2 regions of the Candidatus Stoquefichus sp. SB1 genome follow, and region 1 is predicted to be linked to the other one. Evidence: a T-box and tRNA genes for the amino acid it is inferred to sense, from the RefSeq annotation. Region 1 holds a T-box; the other holds one or more tRNA genes.
What was found. The T-box of region 1 lies ahead of tyrS (tyrosine--tRNA ligase). A T-box ahead of a tRNA ligase gene usually reads a tRNA of that ligase, here a tRNA-Tyr.

Region 1 (9,973 bases):
ATATGACTTGAAATTAAATATCTTTGAATAAAATCTTCAGGTGTTAATGCTGCAACTTCTTTAGTAAATTGAATAATAAATAAATAATCAATACCAGATTGTTCTAAAAGAGAAATCCGATCAGCCATAGACGTAAGATACTTCTCTTTTGAAATACGCCCTAAAACATAGAGAGGATAATGATCAAATGTCATTAAGGCTTTCTTATACCCCTTCTCATCACTTACACGAATAACTTCATTAACAAGCGCCATATGACCTATATGCAAACCATCAAAAAAACCAATAGCACTGCAAATAGGTTCAGTAATATCCAATTGTTGTCCATTCAAATAAACAATTTCCATCAAAATAACCCTCTTATACTCTTTAAATATCCTTGACCATTAGGTCCATAAACCGCTAATACTTTTCCCATCTGGTTCACAACAACAACCTGATGATCAATATCACTTTGAATCATTTTCCCATGAATCACAATATTTTCATCTTCAACAACATAATGCTCATAATGTGCAAAAGCCTGTTCCAAAGCCAAAATATGATAATCACCATTTTCAATTTCCTCTAATGTTACACAATCATCTAAACGAAAATGTCCTGACTGACTTCTCACCAATTTTGACATATGTCCTGGATATCCTAATTTTTTAGCAATATCAACGCAAAGTGAACGAATATAAGTACCTTTAGAACATTGCACCTTAAATGTTATTGTGTTTTTTTCTTGTTGTAAAAGTTCAATTGATTGAATGACAATATCTCTTGGTTCAATTTTAACTTCTTCATGATTTCTAGCATATTCATATAATTTTTTACCATTCACTTTAATTGCAGAATAGATAGGTGGCATTTGTTTTTGAGGACCTAAAAATGATTTTAATGTTGCTTCAACATCATTTACACCTTCAAATGTTTTTGTTTCTACAACTGTCCCACTACTATCATATGTATCAGTCGCCTCTCCTAAAGAAAGAGTTGCTATATATTCTTTTTCTTCACTTGTTAAAAACTGCAATGCCTTGGTTGCTTTTCCAATACACAAAACAAGTACACCTGTTGCATCAGGATCCAAAGTTCCACAATGTCCAACTTTCTTGGTATGTAGAATTTTTCTCACTTTATTGACCACATCATGGCTTGTCATCCCTGATGGTTTATTCACTAATAAGATTCCGTCCATTTTATCACCTGCTTTAGTATATCATAAAATTGAAAAAAATGGATAAAAATACCCATTTTTATTTCACAACTCTGTAAATATGGTTCACAGCCACATCAAAAGTCACTGCTTTTCCAGCCAAATCAGCTGCACCATAATTTTTAGGAAAAGTCACTTCAATCGTTTTTGATTCTTTCGCTTTCATTCCCATTAATTGATCTTCAAATCCATCAATAAATGTACCAGAACCAAGTTCCAATAAATATCCACTAGCACTGCCACCACTAAAGAGCTCTCCATCTTTTTTTCCAACATAATCAATCTTGACAATATCACCCTTTTGACATGCTGAAGATGTTTCTTCACGATAGACAGACACAAGATCAATATCAAAAGTCACATCTTTTCCAGCCAAATCAGTTGAACCATAATTTTCTGGAAAAGTCACTTCAATCGTTTTTGAACTACCCAAACTCATACCAGCAACCTGTTCTTCAAACCCATCAATATAAGTTCCAGAGCCTAATTCAAGGATAGCTCCTTGGGCTGTTCCACCTTGGAAAGCTGTCCCATCCAGTTTTCCAACATAATTCAATTTCACAACATCACCATTTTCAGCTTTGATATTGCTTTCTGTTTTCTTTTGTGAACTACAGCCAAACAAAACACTTAAACATAAAGCTAAACTTAATATTTTTTTCATTGTCTTCTCCTATTGATGATTAATCACATAATAATTTTTCTTACCACGTCTAATAACTGTTGCCTGTTTTCCAAAAGCATTTTCTTTTTGAATAACAAACTCAACATCAGTGATCTTTTCACCATTAATCAAAACAGATCCACCAGTCACAAATTGACGTGCTTCACGATTAGAAGACGCTGCCCCAACTTTAACTAAGGCATTTAAAATCTGCATATCTTCATCTAATTCAATACTTGGAACACCATTAAAACAAGACTGAACTTGTTCTAATGTTAAATTTTGAATTTGACCAGAGAATAACATTTGGCTAATATCCAATGCTTCCTGATAAGCTTCCTCACCATGAATAAAGGTAATAACTTCTTTTGCTAATGCTTTATGAGCTTCTCTTAAATGTGGCTGTGTTTTGTTTTTCTCAGCTAATTCTTCAATTTCTTCTTTTGATAAGAATGTTAAGAATTTTAAATAATCAATAACCTTATCATCTTCTGAATTAATAAAGAACTGATACATCTCATAAGGAGATGTTTTCTTTCTATCCAACCAGATTGCATGACCATTTGTCTTACCAAATTTCGTACCATCACTTTTTGTGAGCAATGGCATAGTAAATCCATAAGCTTCCTGACCTGTTTTCTTTCTAATCAATTCAATCCCAGCAGTAATATTTCCCCACTGATCCTGACCAGCAACCTGCATATGACAATCTTTATTTTCATATAACCAGTAAAAATCCATCGCCTGCATAATCATATATGAAAATTCAGTATACGTAATTCCTAAATCTAATCTTCTTTTGACAATATCTTTATTCAACATATAGTTGATATTAAAATATTTTCCATAATCTCTCAAGAAATCAATAAAATTTAAATCCTTTGACCAATCATAATTATTAACCACTTCAAATCCAAATAAATCCTGAGCTTGTTTTTTCAAACAATCAAAATTATGTTGAACTTGTTCTTTTGTAATCATTGGTCTTTCCGTATCCGGTTTTGGATCTCCTATCAAACCAGTTGCACCTCCAACTAGTAAAATCGGATTATGTCCAGCATCTTTTAATCTTTTACTGATTAAAAATGATGAAAAATGACCAATATGCAAACTATCTCCGGTTGGATCAGTCCCAATATAAAAAGTCATTCCTCCATTATTCAATTTTTCTTCAATGTCTGGTGAACTTACATCCTTAATTAATCCACGCCATACCAATTCATCATAAATTTTCATAATATCCTCCTTTAAATAAAAAAGAATTCTATCCCAAAGGACGAATTCTCGCGGTACCACCTTTATTTATGCATTAAGCATACTCTCTTTATTGATAACGGTGTTGCCACCGGCTAAACTTTGCATTTAGCTGCTCTAGAGTGTATTCATTATATCTATTGTCCTGTTTTCACCAGCCACAGGCTCTCTGTATCAAATCAATATAATTACTTGTCTCTTTCAACGCTTGTTTATATCATATTAAATTTTACAAATGAAGTCAATAAGGAAAAATAATTCTTTATGAAAATGTAAATATTTCTGCTAATTTTTCTTTAGATTCTTCAATCCGATATTTATCAACAATAATAATCACCTGATCTCCTACATAAAATTGTGTATCTCCATGTGGGATAATTTCATTTTTACCACGCATTAAAGAAACCAATAAACATCGAGGTGGTAATTGCAAAGAGGCGACAGTCTGATTCACAGCAATACTCCCAAGACTGACCACAAATGATATTAATTCTTTATTTTCAATATAATCAATAGGGTTTTTATTTTTTGTTAAACGATGTAATAAGCTTTCATAAATAGGCTCACTCCCAATACTATTAGCAATAATATAAGCAATAAATGAAACTGTTGCTATAGGAAGAAGAAGCTTTAATGTCCCACACATCTCTGCAATTAATACAATTCCTGTAATAGGTGCGCGGACAATCCCAGCAAAAAAACCAGCCATTGCAAAAATAATAAAGTTTACAAAATAAATATCTTCAACTCCACATAAGATAGCCACTTGCCCAAAAATAGCACCAATTAAACTTCCTAAAATCAGCAAAGGAAAGAAAATACCACCTGGTGCACCAGAACCAAAACTCAGCAATGAAAAGATAAATTTAACAATTAACAAAATAATCAATGTACTTAAAACAATATGATCACTATTAAGATAATCAACCAAAACATGTCCTCCACCAATAACTTGCGGAATATAAAGTCCTAAGATTCCAGAAATAAAGAGAGGAATAATGACTTTTTGATGAGATTTTAAAAACGGAATCTTATCATACAGTTTTAATGAAGTCATGGTCATTTTGTTATAAAAAGCACCCAATAATCCAGTTGCGATTCCTAAAACCAACAACCAAACATAATGATGAAGTGGTAATGTATTTTCTAAAACAAAGTGTAATGATGGTGACAATCCAAAAATCTGTCGACTTAAAAAATCTCCAGTAATAGAAGCACACATAACCGAAACCAAAGCACTTGTAGAAAAGTTTTTATGAACTTCTTCTAAAGCAAACATAATCCCTGCCAAAGGAGCATTGAAAGCAGCGGATAACCCAGCAGCCGCTCCACATGTCAATAAGAATCGTTCTTCTGTCTTGATTCGATGGAAAAACTGTGAAACAGCTTTCCCAACCATTGCCCCTAACTGAATACTTGGTCCTTCTCGTCCTAAAGACAATCCACCAACAATACACAATGTCCCAGCAATCATCTTAGAAATTAAAATCTTATACCAGCATTGGTTGATTTGTCCTTGTACTTCTGCTTCAACCTGTGGAATTCCTGAACCAGAGATATAAGGCTCATACTTTAAAAACAATGATATAATGATTCCCAAAATAACCAGGCCAATCAACCATAAAATGATATAAATCACATTGCCTTTTACAAATGAAACAATTGTAAAATATAAGTTCTCAGCATTCGTCAAAAGCAATCGATAAATAATCGCAATCAGTCCAGCAAAAGCACCCACCAATAATCCCTCAAAAAACAAACGACTGCTCAATTGACTTCTCTCTTTTAAAATATGAAGTGTCTCTGAATCTCTCTTTTCCATATTTTCCCCTCTCTCACAAAAAAACTTCTAAATCAATAGAAGTTTTATTTTGTTGTTCCTCTTGGCATCAATAAATGCAATACTGGAACCTCTTTTTGATCAATTTCTTCTTCATTTAATATTTTCGTCAATAGACGAACAGCAAGTGCCCCCATATCATAAACAGGAACATGAATAGATGTTAATGGTGGACGACAAATCAAAGCATAACTTGTGTTCATCATACCAATAACTTCCATCTCATCAGGCACCTGAATACCATTATCCACTGCTGCATTAACAACCGCAACAGCCTCTTTATCATAACCAGTCAAAACAAGATCATGACGATGTGACTGAAAATATTCTAAAAATTGAGGATAACTTTTTTCATAATGAGTTGATGTATGAATCATTTGTGACTCTAAATCAAAAGTCATACCATGTTTTTGATAAGCCTCCTTTATCCCAGCGACAAAATCTTCTGTCTTAATAAGATTTTGTCGAGGACTTACAAAAACAATATCAGTTTTACCTTTTGCTAAATATTCATCAACAACTTCAAAAGCAATCTTTTTAGAATCTACAAATATAGATCCCATATACTCACTAGATACACGTGAACCAATCACAACAGAAGGAATTTTATATTTATTAACCAATTCAATTTCTTGATCAATTTCTTCATTATTAAAAAGAATAACACCATCAGCTCTTGATTTCACGACTCTTTCGATCACTGTTTCAATGGGATTCCCATCACCAATTTCATCAGTTGTATAAATACTAACATTATAATCTAAACGGCGACTTGTATCACCAATTCCACCAATCATATCTTTCACATGAGCAAACAATGATTGTGGAAACACAATAGCAATTGTTGTTGTTTTACTTGTTGCAAGACCCCTTGCAATTTGATTAGGTTTGAAATCCAGACGTTGAATTGCTTCCATCACACGATCACGCGTTCCAGGTTTCACAACATTTGAACCATTAATAACACGTGAAACCGTTGCTAAAGAAACACCTGCTTCTCTAGCAACGTCATAAATCGTTACATTCTTACCCATACTTAATCTTTGATTTCTTCAATCATTTCTTCAAGTTTATCTTCAACATCATCAATTTCTTCTTCTAATTCATTTAAATAATCATCATCTAAAGAGGCATCCAAAACTTTTGTTTTGACCTCATCAATTTTAGAATTGACTTTATCAGTTAAATCAACAACACTTTCTTTAACTTGCATAAATTGGTCACTTTCTTTAACCTTTGCTGCAAATTCTTCTAATTTTGCTTCCAAATCAGTTAATTTTTGTTTTGTTGTATCTTTAAACGTATCAACATCAAATTCATCAACAGATTTCTTTACTGTTTCAATTGTTTGACCAAGTAAAGCTTCAACATCTTCTTTTGTCATATTCTTTAAATTATCATACGCTTTTAAAGATTCTCTTTTAATATCCTCTCTTAATTCACTACCTTTTTTAGGAGCAAGCAATAATCCTGCCGCAGCACCAATTCCAAGTCCCATTAAAAACTTTCCAAATTTCATTTTCTTCTCACCTTTCTTTAATTATTTTTTTCTTCTAAACATAGAAGTTAAAAAACCTAATAGAGAAAGCATACTTGCTTTCAGTCCACCTCTTGAAAAGAATCCACTTACGAGTTCAACAGGGGCATTTAACATATCCATCTTATTATTGACATCATCTAAAATATGATTCACTTTTGCTAAAGTTGTTTCTAGAATCGTCATTAACACAGTCGCTTCTTTAACTGCTCCAGACATTCTAATCAGCAATAGCCCTAAACTTAATAAAGCAAAGGCTCCAGACAATATTAAAATGCAATAGCATACTAATTTTGCGTCCATAAATTCTCCTTTCATCGACTTTTATTCATTATACCATAAATTTCCATTGATTAAAAGTCAGCACTTAGTGAGACTCTTTATAGGCTATAACATTATCTTCTAATTTATAAATATCTTTACTACTCATAAACAAATAAACAACATTATCATATTGAGCTAATAATTTGACAGCCTCTTCATCCTCATGAATAACTTGTGCACGTGGAATATATTGTGCAATTTCATAAATATCTATATCAATCCCTGGTTCTTTTTTAGCATTTTCAGGAAAATGAACAAGAAATGGATGATCTGCTAAATTTAAAGATGCTGCAAATTCTTTGGCAAATCTTAATCCTCTTGAAAAACGATCAGGCTGGAATATAGCAACAATTTTTTTACCCGGATAACGTGAACGTGTCGCTTCAATAACATATTGAATAGCCGTTGGATGATGAGCATAATCATCAACATAAATATTATTCCCAATTTCTTTAACTGTATAACGACGCTTCACACCATCAAAAGTTGATAAACGTTGCTGGATATAATCAGCACGCATATTTTCTAAATAGCCAAGTGTTATCACTGCTAAAGAGTTATAAAGCATATGCATTCCATAGAATGGCAAAGCAAAATGTCCAAACAATTCACCATGAATATAAACATCAAAAGATAAACCATGTTCATTGTTTAATATATTTTTAGCTTTAACATCATTATGTTCGCCTACTCCAAATTTTAAAACACGTGTTGTATAATTCAGATGAGGAAGATAAGGATCATCTCCCCATACCACTACTGTATCTTTTACTTGATTGGCAAATTTTTCAAATGATTCTTGATATTGTTCAATCGAATGAAAATAATCAACATGATCCATTTCAATATTATTAATCACTGCATATGTTGGATAATAATGTAAAAAATGATCTTGATACTCACATGTCTCAGCAATAAAATAATGACTACCTTCAACCGCATGACCAGTTCCATCACCAATTAAGACAGATGTTTTATCATAATCCTTAAACAAATGATAAGCCATCCCTGTAGTTGTTGTTTTTCCATGTGTTCCAGCAATTCCTATAGAAGTATACTGATCCATTAACTGTCCTAAAAAATCATAATAAGTATGTGTTTTCACACGTGGATTGTCATAAGCTGCCTTAACTTCTTCATTTGTTTCATCAAAAGCATTACCAACAATGACATCATAATCATCTTTAATATTATTCTTATCAAAAGAATAAATAGGAATCCCTCTTTTTCTAAGTTCATCCTCTATAAAAATATATTTATCAATATCACTTCCAGCAACTTCATAACCCAAATCATAAAGAATTGTTGCTAATGAAGCCATACCTGAACCTTTAATTCCAATAAAATAATACATCCTTGTCACCTCTTCACTATTCTAGCACAAATTTTGGAAAATGTATGCTTTCTCTTTATATTTTTTATATTTTTTTTGAAATGTCACATACTAATAATGTCAATAGAAAACAAAGGAGAAAACAATGAGTCATAAGAAATCAAAGAACAAACAAAAACAAGAGATGAACAAAGGTTATAATCAAAATCAGCAAGCAAATGATAGTTTTGAACAAATGGATAACTTTAAATTTGAAGACAATTCTAATGCTCGCGCATAAACACGGGAAACCGTGTTTTTTTATTTACCCTTATTTTTCCCTCATTGTTATAGATTATTCAAAAGAAAAAGGAAGTTGCCTTCCTTATCCAATAACTAATAAATCTTTTGTATATGAGTTTAAAACTTCACAGCCATCTTTTGTAACCAAAACAAGATCTTCAATACGAACACCAAAATCACCTTGAAGATAAATGCCTGGTTCAATTGAAAAAATCATTCCTTCTTCCACTTCCATATCAAAAGCAGCAGAAACATCACCATATTCATGAACATCTCTTCCAATAAAATGTCCTAAACGATGATTAAATTGTTCACCATAACCAGCCTTTGTTATAACATCTCTTGCTGATTGATCAATATCGCATAATTTAACACCTGGTTTAATCATGGCTTCAGCAGTTTCATTAGCCAAACGCACCAAGTTATAAACTTCTTGTTGTTTTGGTGAAACTTCTTTATAGAAAACGGTTCTGGTCATATCACTACAATACCCTTGATATAATCCACCCATATCAATCACAATACTATCACCTGGCTGCAATTTTGTCTCATCACCTTCATGATGTCCATCAGCACCATTTGCTCCATAAGCAATGATAGCTGGAAATGAGAAAGAAGAACACCCTAATGATTGAAAAATCTCAGTAACTTTCTCTGTGACTTCAATTTCACTTAAATCACCTTGAGCACATAATTGGATAACCTGATCCATTGCCAAATCATTAATTCGACTCGATTCACGCATCAGTTCTTGTTCTTTATGATCTTTAATCATACGAACATGATCAACACAAATAGACCCTATTTCAAAACAACATTCTTCATTAGCAAGTTCCATGACACGCATCAAGAATTTAGCTTCCCAATTTTTATCTACACCTACAACATGTGCATTGACTAAATGTTGAGCAACCAACGCAGCTCCATCATCAGTATCAGCATACCAGACAATATTAAAATCTAATGACTGATCTAGGTAGAATAATTTATTAAGAAAAATCGTATGTTGACCATCTAATGATAGTAATAAGACAAACATTCTTTCACCAGGATGATTGTCATATCCTGTTAAATAATGAATTGAACTTGGTTCACTAATAATCAAATGATCCATTCCTCTTAATTGCATTTCATTAAGAACTTTATTTATTCTCTGTTGATGCATCTTCATTCACTCCTATTCCTAATTCATCTAATTGAGCAATAGCAACTGCTGTTGGTGCTTTTGACATTGGACATGTTGCACTTGTATTTTTAGGGAATGCAATGACATCTCTTAAAGAATCACAACCACAAAGTAACATGGCAATACGATCTAATCCTAACGCAAAACCACCATGTGGAGGTGTTCCATATTGAAGTCCTTCTACAAACCATCCAAATTGTGAATCGATTTGTTCCTGGGTCATTCCTAAAGCTTTAAACGCTCTTTCTTGCAAGCTTTGTTCATAGATTCTTTGAGAACCCCCACCTAATTCAAATCCATTTAAAACAATATCGTAAGCATCTGCTAAACAATGTTCAGGATCTGTTTCTAA
Region 2 (9,973 bases), on a different contig from region 1:
AAAGATTTAAAAAAACTGTTTGCATTAAATCAGGTTCAATCCATAAGTTACATTCTTCAATGTTCATAATCAGCTGAATATTTTTTTGATTTGTAATAGGTATAAATGTGTCTTTTATTGTTTCAAAAAAAACTTGGGAAGAAATGGAATGCATTGTAAAGTCTTTTTTCTTTAAAATAATTAAATCCATTAATTTCATTGACATAGATTCTAATCGTTTTCCTTCTTGGACAATAGCGTGTGCGTAGGTAATAACTTGTTCATGAGTGAGTTCTTTGGAACGAATCATATCACCATATCCAATCATAGATGTTAAGGGTGTTTTGAGTTCGTGAGCAAAATTACTGACAAAGATTTCTTGGCGCTCTACTGAATCTTGTAAAGAGGCAATAGAGGCTTTTAAACGCTTAGACATTGTATTAAAGTCTTTTGTAAATTGACCTATTTCATCTTCACTAGATATGGGAATATCTTCGATAAAATCACCATTAGCAATTTCTTTGGTTGCGATTGAAAGTTTATGGAGAGGATTTGTCAGCCATCTAGCAATCCAAAAAATAACGATAGCACTTATACAGGATAAGAGAATGGTATAAGTAAGGAATGTTTGATATTGGTCATTACGCGCTTGAAAAATTGAGGAGATATTATGTGAATTTTGAATGTATATATTCGTGTTACCAAAGTGAAGAGAACTTAATGCATGGAGAGAATATTGATCTTTCTCTTTGAAAATTTTATATGCCCTTTGATGATCATTGATTTTATCTATAAAATTATTTTTATCACTAAAACCTCCATTTTGATAAATAATTTGACCTTGTGTGTCTCTTAAACAAAATGAAAGATTACCACTTAAAGTTTGAATAGTTATTGTTCCAATAGAATTTTGAATAACTTTAATTGCAAGTGAAGGATCAAGAGTATCTGTCATTGGAATATCAAACTCTCTTTGTAAAGAAGAAATATAAATATCATTTTCTTTATAAACACTTTCAATTTCTCGTTCTAATGAAGTATGAAAACTTGATTGGATAAGAAAATAACTGCCAATGCTAAAAACACTAACAGTTATCAACATAATACTGAGATAGAGTTTCCAAAAGAATTTCATGATTCTTCCTCCAGACGATAACCGATTTTATAAACAGGAACGATTTTATCTTCAAGACCTAATTTTTTTCGCATTCTTTGAACATGTAAATCAACTGTGCGACTATCCCCCATATAACTTTCATTCCAAACACTTTCATAGATACGATCTCTAAAAAGCGCAATATTTTTATTCTGGACAAAAAGAATAAGAAGATCATATTCTTTAACAGTGAGATTAATCACTTGGTTATTCTTTTTCACGATTCTTGATAATGTATCAATTGTAACATCATACACACTTAAAAATTGAGAAGTTTTATGAAATCTTCTTAGGACCGCTTCAACTCGAGCTAAAAGTTCAATGATTTCAAAAGGTTTAATAATATAGTCCTCAGCACCCAATTTCAATCCTTTAACACGATCTTTAACATCTGATTTGGCTGTTAAGAAAATGACAGGAATTTCAAAAGGTTTGATATATTCAATGAGTTCATAGCCATCTATAACTGGTAACATAATATCAAGCAGAATTAAATCAAAGCTTTCGTTTTCTATCAAATCTGCTGCTTGTTTGCCATCATATACACATTGACATGCATAACCACTATCAACTAAATTAATTCTTATAAGTTCAGAAATTGTTTTTTCATCTTCAACAACTAATATTTTATTCATAAAGAATTCTCCTTTGTTTCTATTATATATCAAAGTTGCATCATAACTGCATCTTATTTGAAAGCATAAACAAAAAACACACTTACATGAAGTAAATGTGTTAGTAATCATTGGAGCGGGTGATGGGAATCGAACCCACGTAGTCAGCTTGGAAGGCTGAAGTTCTACCATTGAACTACACCCGCAACTCAATTAGACTTCATTAGTCTATCATTTTTTTAAATAAATTTCAATACTTTTTTTACAAATAAATATCAAATTATTGAAACGCAACTGACCTTTGCAACCGATAGTTTCTAAAAAGGAAAGTAGAGTTTGTAGTCAATCATTGATGATTTCTTTATAGTATGGGTGAGGAGGAAAAGAAAATGAAAAAAATATTAGAAGTACGTCATATAGAAAAAAGTTACCATGACAATAAGGCAATTGATGATTTATCTTTTTGTGTTTATGAAGGAGAAATTCTTGGTTTATTAGGTCCAAATGGTGCTGGGAAAAGTACGATGATTGGTATCTTATCAACACTTTTAAAGAGTGATGGAGGAAATATTGATATGTTTGGTTTATCGCTAGCATCAAATATTCAACAAATTAAAAGTCAACTTGGTATTGTACCCCAAGAGATAGCTATATATGAAGATGTATCAGCTTATCGAAATGTTGCCTTCTTTGCATCATTATATGGTGTGAAAAAGAAAGAATTAAAAGAACAGGTTTTAAAAGCATTATCATTTGTTGGTTTGTTAGATAAAAAGGATGAGTTACCAAAAACCTTTAGTGGAGGTATGAAAAGGAGATTGAATATTGCTTGTGCTATCGCTCATCAACCTCAATTGCTGATTTTGGATGAACCTACAGTAGGCATTGATCCACAATCAAGAAATCATATTCTATCTTCATTAAAGATATTGAGAGATCAAGGAACGACTATTATTTATACAACTCATTATATGGAAGAGGTTGAAGAAATTGCCGATCGGATTGTGATTATGGATAAGGGGGTAAAGATTGCAGAAGGGACATTGAAAGAATTGTTGGATATCTATAAAGATACTTTGATATATACTTTCTTTGTTGAAAAGACACAGGAAGATATTGTTGAAAAACTTTTATCTATAAAAGGAGTGCAACAAGTCGAAATACAGAAAAATTCATTAAAAATAACTGTATCAAAAAAATGGGATGTTTTAGATAAAATTATTTTATTTTTTGTAGAAGAGGGATATCATATTCAGAAAATGGAAACAGAAGAGGGAAATTTAGAAATGGTCTTTTTAACATTAACTGGAAAGAAGTTAAGGGATTGATTATGAAAATTTGGATTTTATTAAAACATGAGTTTTTTCGCTTAATTGCGAGTCCAAGTACGTTATCTATTTTCTTGATTTTTCCCTTTGTTCTTATTTCCTTAATGGGTTTTTTATTTGAAGATCTTTATCATACATCATTGCTGAGTTCATATGATTTTTATGGTGTAACAATGTTATTTTATATTGCAATGATGTCTTCCACTGTTCCAGCAAATGTTTTTTTAGAAAAGAAAATTAAAAGTGGGAATACAAGAATTTTTTATAGTCCTGTTTCACGCGAGGCTATTTATGGTTCTAAAATTATTGTTTGTTTTTTTGTGATGAGTGTTTGTTTTTCTTTGAATATTATTGTGTTTGAAATGACTTCTTTTGTGAATTTTGGTGGAGAAAATATAGGTTATGTTATTTTATTAATGATTATTTTTATTTTGTTTTTGGTTTTATTGAGTAGTGCTATTTGTGTCAGTATTCGTAGTGAAGAAATAACAAATATTATTTTATCAAATTCTATGTCTGTATTAGGTTTACTATCAGGAATATTCTTTCCCATTGCAAGTTTAGGTGTTTTCTTTGAAAGAATTGCAGAATTTTCACCAATTAAATGGACTATTGATTGTTTATTTCAATTGATATATGACGGTGGTAGTGCCTATTATTGGTGGATTATGGCTGGTTTATTGATTCTATCATTACTTTTACTTGGGATTGTTCATAAGAATTATCAACCAGAAAATTATATTTAGGAGGGAAAGAAACATGTTTAAACATACTCGTTTTGTTTTATATCGAATTATTCATAATAAAGCAAATTTAACAGTTTACCTTATTTTAATACCCCTTGTTATGGGAATGGCTATATATTTTACAAATCATGTTTCTGAGAATATGCGTATTGGTATTGTTGGAAATATGCATATGATAGAAAATGAATATATTCAATATACGTATTTAGATGAAATACCAAAAACATCTCAAATGGTTCTTAATCAATATGATGCTATTGTAGTTTGGGAAAATCAAGATATAAAAGTTATATCTACCAAAGGAGAAGAGTTTAATCAAATGGTTTCATCAATAATCAATGGTGAAGCCACATCCACTTCTTTAAAAACTGACGAACGAGGAAATGCAACACAAATTATTGGCTTTTTAATGATGGTTGTTTCACTATTGGGGGTTCAAATTTATGTTTACTATTTTGATGAAAGAAATAGCATTGATAAACGAATACTTGCGACATCAATTCGCTATCATCAATATATGCTAAGTCATCTTATTGTGGTTTTATGTTTTCTATTTTTACCAGCATTTATAATTCTTTTGGGCGCTATGATCTTATTGCATATCACACTTTCAATAGCATTATGGGAATTTTCATTGATTCTTTTTCTGTTATGTTTCTTTGCTGCTTCGTTTGGATTGTGGATTAATGCTTTATCACAGACTTTAGAAGAAAGCATGATGTTTGGAAATATGTTTGCTATAGTGGCGACTGTGGTATCTGGTGGATTTGTTGAAGTGACTCATAATGAAATATTTAATCATATTATTCAAATATTACCTCAAAGACAAATGATGTTGTTATTGAATGCTTTAGAAAATGGAACAGCTATACCAATATTAGGAATTGTCTATGTGATTGTCTTATCACTTATTATGATATGGATAGGGGTAGTTGTTGAAAAAAGAAGAATGTCATAAAGATAATATTCGTTGTATAACATCAGTATTTTATTTCAAAAATAAAATACTTTTATATGTAAAAAAACTTCCTCGTTTTGAGGAAGTTTGTCTCATATTGGAGCGGGTGATGGGAATCGAACCCACGTAGTCAGCTTGGAAGGCTGAAGTTCTACCATTGAACTACACCCGCATATGAATGGTGACCCGCAGGCGACTCGAACGCCTGACCCTCTGATTAAAAGTCAGATGCTCTACCGACTGAGCTAGCGGGTCAAATATAAATTGGCTGGGATACCTGGATTCGAACCAGGGAGATGACAGAGTCAAAGTCTGTTGCCTTACCGCTTGGCTATATCCCAATAAAAAAATGGTGGGGAGGGGCGGATTCGAACCACCGAACCGAAAGGAACTGAGTTACAGTCAGCCGCGTTTAGCCACTTCGCTACCTCCCCAAAACATGGTGCCGGCTAAAGGACTTGAACCCTCAACCTACTGATTACAAGTCAGTTGCTCTACCAATTGAGCTAAGCCGGCAATGGTGGAGGTTAACGGGCTCGAACCGCTGACCCTCTGCTTGTAAGGCAGATGCTCTCCCAACTGAGCTAAACCTCCATTTTTCTTAGTGCTTACTTATAATACCATAGGACATATTTTCAGTCAAGAAAAAAATGACAAAAAAAGAAGCAAAAATGCTTCTTTAAATGTTTAAATAGACTTGTTTATAATTGTTGCCAAATCTCTTTTTGTATCTCAGCAATTTTTTCTCAATATTTGTTACTTGAGTGCAATGAAAATATTTGATAACTGGCTGTAATGTCATTCTTGTATCATCAATGATGACAGACTGTATAATATCGATTTCTAATTCTCTTTGGATATCAAGAATTTGTTTTTCATCAAAATATTCCTCATAGACAATAGCAAACATAGACTCTTGAATTCTTGCTACAACAGTTTTATTTTTAGCATATTTTTTCAAAGTTAATATAAAATTGTTTGTCCATTCATCACGTAAATTAACATCTAACATATTGTATATTTTATGTGCATGAATTGTTTCAACTATAAATATTGTCATCTCAGTATTTTGAGAAAGATTTTTTTGAAGATGTTCTAAAAGACCATATAAATTCAAAAACTGTGTCTCTCTATCAATTCTTTCAAAATACGCAAGTTCTTCCTTTTCCTTTTTGCTTATTAAATGCAGATAGAGAAGTCTTGCTATAAAGATTCCCATAAGTGTACCAACAAAAACAATAGGCCAAATAGAAATTCCCCAATTTGTTTTAGGTTTTACAAGCAATGACCATTTTGCAGGCATTTCAAAACTTTCCTCAACAACATTTAAATAATCTGCTTTTTCATTTGATGTTGCTAAAACTAATTTATGTCCTGTTTCTGCTGACACAGTCCATAACTGATAATCATAATCTAAATTTTGAGATAGGATATCAATATCTAGTTGATCAATAATTTGCTGTGCATCTAATATAATAGCGACACAACAGATTAATTCATTATTATGATAAATAGGTAAAATAGAAATTAAAATATCTTTATCATAGCTATCATGTTTAATAGGACCATAAGTAATAAGTTCTTTTCTTAAAACAGCTAATCGATAGGGATAATCTTTATCTAAATTTCCAGCCTTAGCAGAAGAACCAGACAGTTTGACTTGTTCTTTTGTTTTGATAATGATATCCATCACTTCCTCTTTTGCCATAATTTCTTTATATATTGGTGTTGATTTGATATCAGCTTGAGGGTTTGATTGAATATAACCACTAAATTGATCTGTATAATTATAGACACTCTTTAACTTATCTTCAATAAGTTCACAATAACTTGTTAATAAGGCTTTCGCATTATTTTTTTGTACTTTTGTGTAATGACTATCTAATTGAAAACCAACTAGCAAAGACAAAAGAAAACAAACAATAATCAATCCAACAAAAAAGTATTTTTCTAATCTGTTTATCATCTCTTGTACCTCTACATTTCATCAAAAATACAATAAGTATTTTTTCCACGATGTTTTGCTTTATATAAAGCTTTATCAGCTTTAGCAATTAAGTCTTTAACAGTATCTACTTCTTTTACACAAAGAGAAGCACCAATACTACAATGAACTTGATATGGCTGATTGTCGATAGTTAATTCTGTATTTAATTGAGAAATAAGTGCTTGTAGAATTTTCTCTATTTCTTCTCTTGTTTTTAAGTTTGGAATAAATAATAAGAATTCATCACCACCATAACGTGTTGCAATACCATCATATATTTTTTCAAATTTACGTAAACAAAAACCAATATTTGATAGAGCAGTATCCCCATATTCATGTCCAAAAGTATCATTTAAATATTTTAAATTATCTAAATCAATAAAACATAAGATAGAATATTTGTTTGAATCAATTGCTGAAATTTTTCCTGCAATTGAATTTGCAAATACCGTTCTCGTTGCTGTACCAGTTAATGAATCAATTAATCCCTGACTAGTAATATCCAAAATATTTTGAGTATCTATTTCAGTTTCATCACCATGAATTTTAGAATTCATTGCCTGAATAGAAGCAATTGTATTTTCCCATGAAGAAAGATTTTTTTGTAAAATTTTCTTTATTAATATATCAACAATGACACCACCAATACCAAGAATAAATAACTGAACAATTAAACTACTAAAATGTGTCATCATTTGTGCAAAAATATTACCACGATACATAATAGACCATGATGTATTAGCAATTGGTTTATAATTTACATACCAAAGTGTACCACTTTTCAATCCATAATAGTGACCGGCAGTCCCGTTTTTTAAATTTTGACCAACAACCTTAATATTTTCACCAAATAAAGTAGAACCTTGATTTAATTCATCAAGTCCAATATCATATGTTCCTTCTTCTGATGAAGCCAAAACTGTATTTTGACTACCAAAAATAACAAAATCTTTAAGTGCATGTTCACCTACATATTCTTCAATTGTTTGTTCTAATTCATCTTGAGCAAGCGAAGCCCAAACACTTCCAACCACTTTATCATCTTTAAAAATAGGTACAGCAACTGTATATATGAGTAACGAACCATTTTCTCCAGCACTATAAATATCAGTAATTTGAACCTTACCAGATGAATATAAATCTTGCATGAAAGTTCTTCTTGCAAGATTACCTGCTTTGCCGTTAGATGAATAAACATTAATATCTTCATCCGTTACTCCCATAATCTTATAATCAAAATTATCACTATATAATTTTAATTTCTCAGCGCGTTCTTTTAAAGAAAGATTTGTATTGCCAATGATCTCATCATCACGGATAGATTCTAACAAATGAATGGTTGACTGAATTCTATTTTCTATATGATTTGTAATATCATGCAATTGCGAAACTGAATCTACATAGACACTATCTAATGAATGATACATATTTCCAAATAAACAGGTAAGTAGGGTAATGACAAGGAAAATACGGTAATACAATTTTATTTTGAACAATGGATTGAGTTGATTTTTCATTTTCTTTATCTCCTATATCTATTACTATTATTTTATTATTTATTTAATACTTCGTCAATGCGAAAAGGATAATGACGAAATTTTGTTTATAATGTAAAAAAATGATGATGACTCTTGAAATGATATCATTATACGAATTTATAGGAGTCTTTGATATGATAGAAAGTCTGTTAAAGTAAACAATTTAAAACCTCTTATGTTAACTCTTTTTAGGTATATTTATATATAATATTTTACACTTTTTCCCATATAAACACAAGTTTTTTAACGTTTACTTTAGCGTACATATTAGTAGCAAAGGAGAGTCAGAAAAATGTTAAATAATGATATGTTTGAAGATATAATTCATCAATTAAATGAATGCCAATATATTTCTGATTTGCGTCATATGGTTGAATCTCAACAATACATCGATGAAATTATCAAAGTTGTTCATGGATTATCAGTCGAAGCCTATTCTTTTGAACAATGGAATGAATTGTATAATTATTTATTAAAGAAAAAATGCAGTTTAAAAACTGCACAAGATATTAAGCAGGATATATTAGAAAAGCTCAATCAAAAAGCATCATCTTTTTCAAGATAATGCTTTTTTATTTATTCAACCCCAGGTTTTCCTAATAATTTAAACATATTCTTTTTATAAACTTCAACACCTGGTTGATTAAATGGATTGACATCCAATAAGTATACTGACATTGCACAAGCTTTTTCAAAGAAATAAACCATATAACCAAATGAATATGGAGTTAATTCATCTAATGTAATTTGAATATTTGGAACTCCACCTGTATTGACATGTGCATCAATTGTTCCTTCACATGCTTTTTTATTAACATAATCAACAGTTTTTCCAGCTAAATAATTTAAATTATCTAAATTATCTTTATCACTAGGAATTTCTAGATCAGACATTGGTTTTTGGATTTTTAAAACTGTTTCATATAAGACTTTTGTTCCTTCTTGGATAAATTGTCCTAATGAATGTAAATCAGTTGAGAAAGTTGCACTTGTTGGTAAAATACCTTTTCCTTCTTTTCCTTCAGATTCACCAAATAATTGTTTCCACCATTCAGCAGTCATTGCAAGTTGTAATTCATAAGTGACAAACATTTCAGCAGGATATCCTTGTTTTGATAACATTTGTCTTGCAACACCATATTGATAAGCAGCATTTTCATCTAAGTTAGGATTGTTATAAGCATCTCTTGCATCAGCTGCTCCTTTTAACATAGCTTCAATATCAATTCCAGCCATTGCAATTGGGAATAAACCAACTGCTGTTAAAACTGAATAACGTCCTCCAACATCATCAGGAACAACAAATGTTGTATATCCTTCATTTGTTGCTAATGTTTTTAAAGCACCTTTTGCTTTATCAGTTGTTGCAACAATTCTTTTTCTAGCAACTTCTTTTCCTTTTGTTGTTTCAAGTAAATCTTTAAAGATTCTAAATGCAATTGATGTTTCAGTTGTTGTTCCAGATTTAGAAATGACATTAATAGCAAATTCTTTATCTTTCACATACTCTTTCACTTGAGATAAATAATGAGATGAGAATGTATTTCCAACATAAATAATTTGAACACTATTTGTAGGGAATAAACCATTTAATGCTTCAATTGCAGCTCTTGCACCTAAATAAGAACCACCAATACCACAAACTAATAAAACGTCAATTTCATCTT

Region 2: it has a tRNA-Tyr gene. The T-box ahead of tyrS (tyrosine--tRNA ligase) is inferred to sense a tRNA for this amino acid. The anticodon was not compared.

What each region holds. Positions count from the first base shown of each region.
Region 1 covers NZ_LN852693.1:88,770-98,742, reverse strand. Annotated here, with positions in the region: gene BN1865_RS01630 (bifunctional riboflavin kinase/FAD synthetase) at 1-347, opposite strand, end outside; gene truB (tRNA pseudouridine(55) synthase TruB) at 347-1,183, opposite strand; gene BN1865_RS01620 (FKBP-type peptidyl-prolyl cis-trans isomerase) at 1,242-1,865, opposite strand; gene tyrS (tyrosine--tRNA ligase) at 1,875-3,101, opposite strand; T-box leader at 3,135-3,333, opposite strand; gene BN1865_RS01610 (ClC family H(+)/Cl(-) exchange transporter) at 3,382-4,941, opposite strand; gene BN1865_RS01605 (LacI family DNA-binding transcriptional regulator) at 4,986-5,993, opposite strand; gene BN1865_RS01600 (YtxH domain-containing protein) at 5,996-6,478, opposite strand; gene BN1865_RS01595 (hypothetical protein) at 6,500-6,799, opposite strand; gene murC (UDP-N-acetylmuramate--L-alanine ligase) at 6,864-8,174, opposite strand; gene BN1865_RS18900 (hypothetical protein) at 8,299-8,433, shown strand; gene BN1865_RS01585 (M24 family metallopeptidase) at 8,518-9,600, opposite strand; gene aspS (aspartate--tRNA ligase) at 9,578-9,973, opposite strand, start outside.
Region 2 covers NZ_LN852692.1:36,261-46,233, forward strand. Annotated here, with positions in the region: gene BN1865_RS00205 (sensor histidine kinase) at 1-1,114, opposite strand, end outside; gene BN1865_RS00210 (response regulator transcription factor) at 1,111-1,770, opposite strand; tRNA gene BN1865_RS00215 (tRNA-Gly) at 1,882-1,955, opposite strand; gene BN1865_RS00220 (ABC transporter ATP-binding protein) at 2,139-3,077, shown strand; gene BN1865_RS00225 (ABC transporter permease) at 3,080-3,823, shown strand; gene BN1865_RS00230 (ABC transporter permease) at 3,837-4,781, shown strand; tRNA gene BN1865_RS00235 (tRNA-Gly) at 4,880-4,953, opposite strand; tRNA gene BN1865_RS00240 (tRNA-Lys) at 4,961-5,036, opposite strand; tRNA gene BN1865_RS00245 (tRNA-Gln) at 5,047-5,122, opposite strand; tRNA gene BN1865_RS00250 (tRNA-Tyr) at 5,132-5,215, opposite strand; tRNA gene BN1865_RS00255 (tRNA-Thr) at 5,222-5,297, opposite strand; tRNA gene BN1865_RS00260 (tRNA-Val) at 5,300-5,375, opposite strand; gene BN1865_RS00265 (hypothetical protein) at 5,461-6,747, opposite strand; gene BN1865_RS00270 (sensor domain-containing diguanylate cyclase) at 6,759-8,285, opposite strand; gene BN1865_RS00275 (hypothetical protein) at 8,599-8,871, shown strand; gene BN1865_RS00280 (glucose-6-phosphate isomerase) at 8,883-9,973, opposite strand, start outside.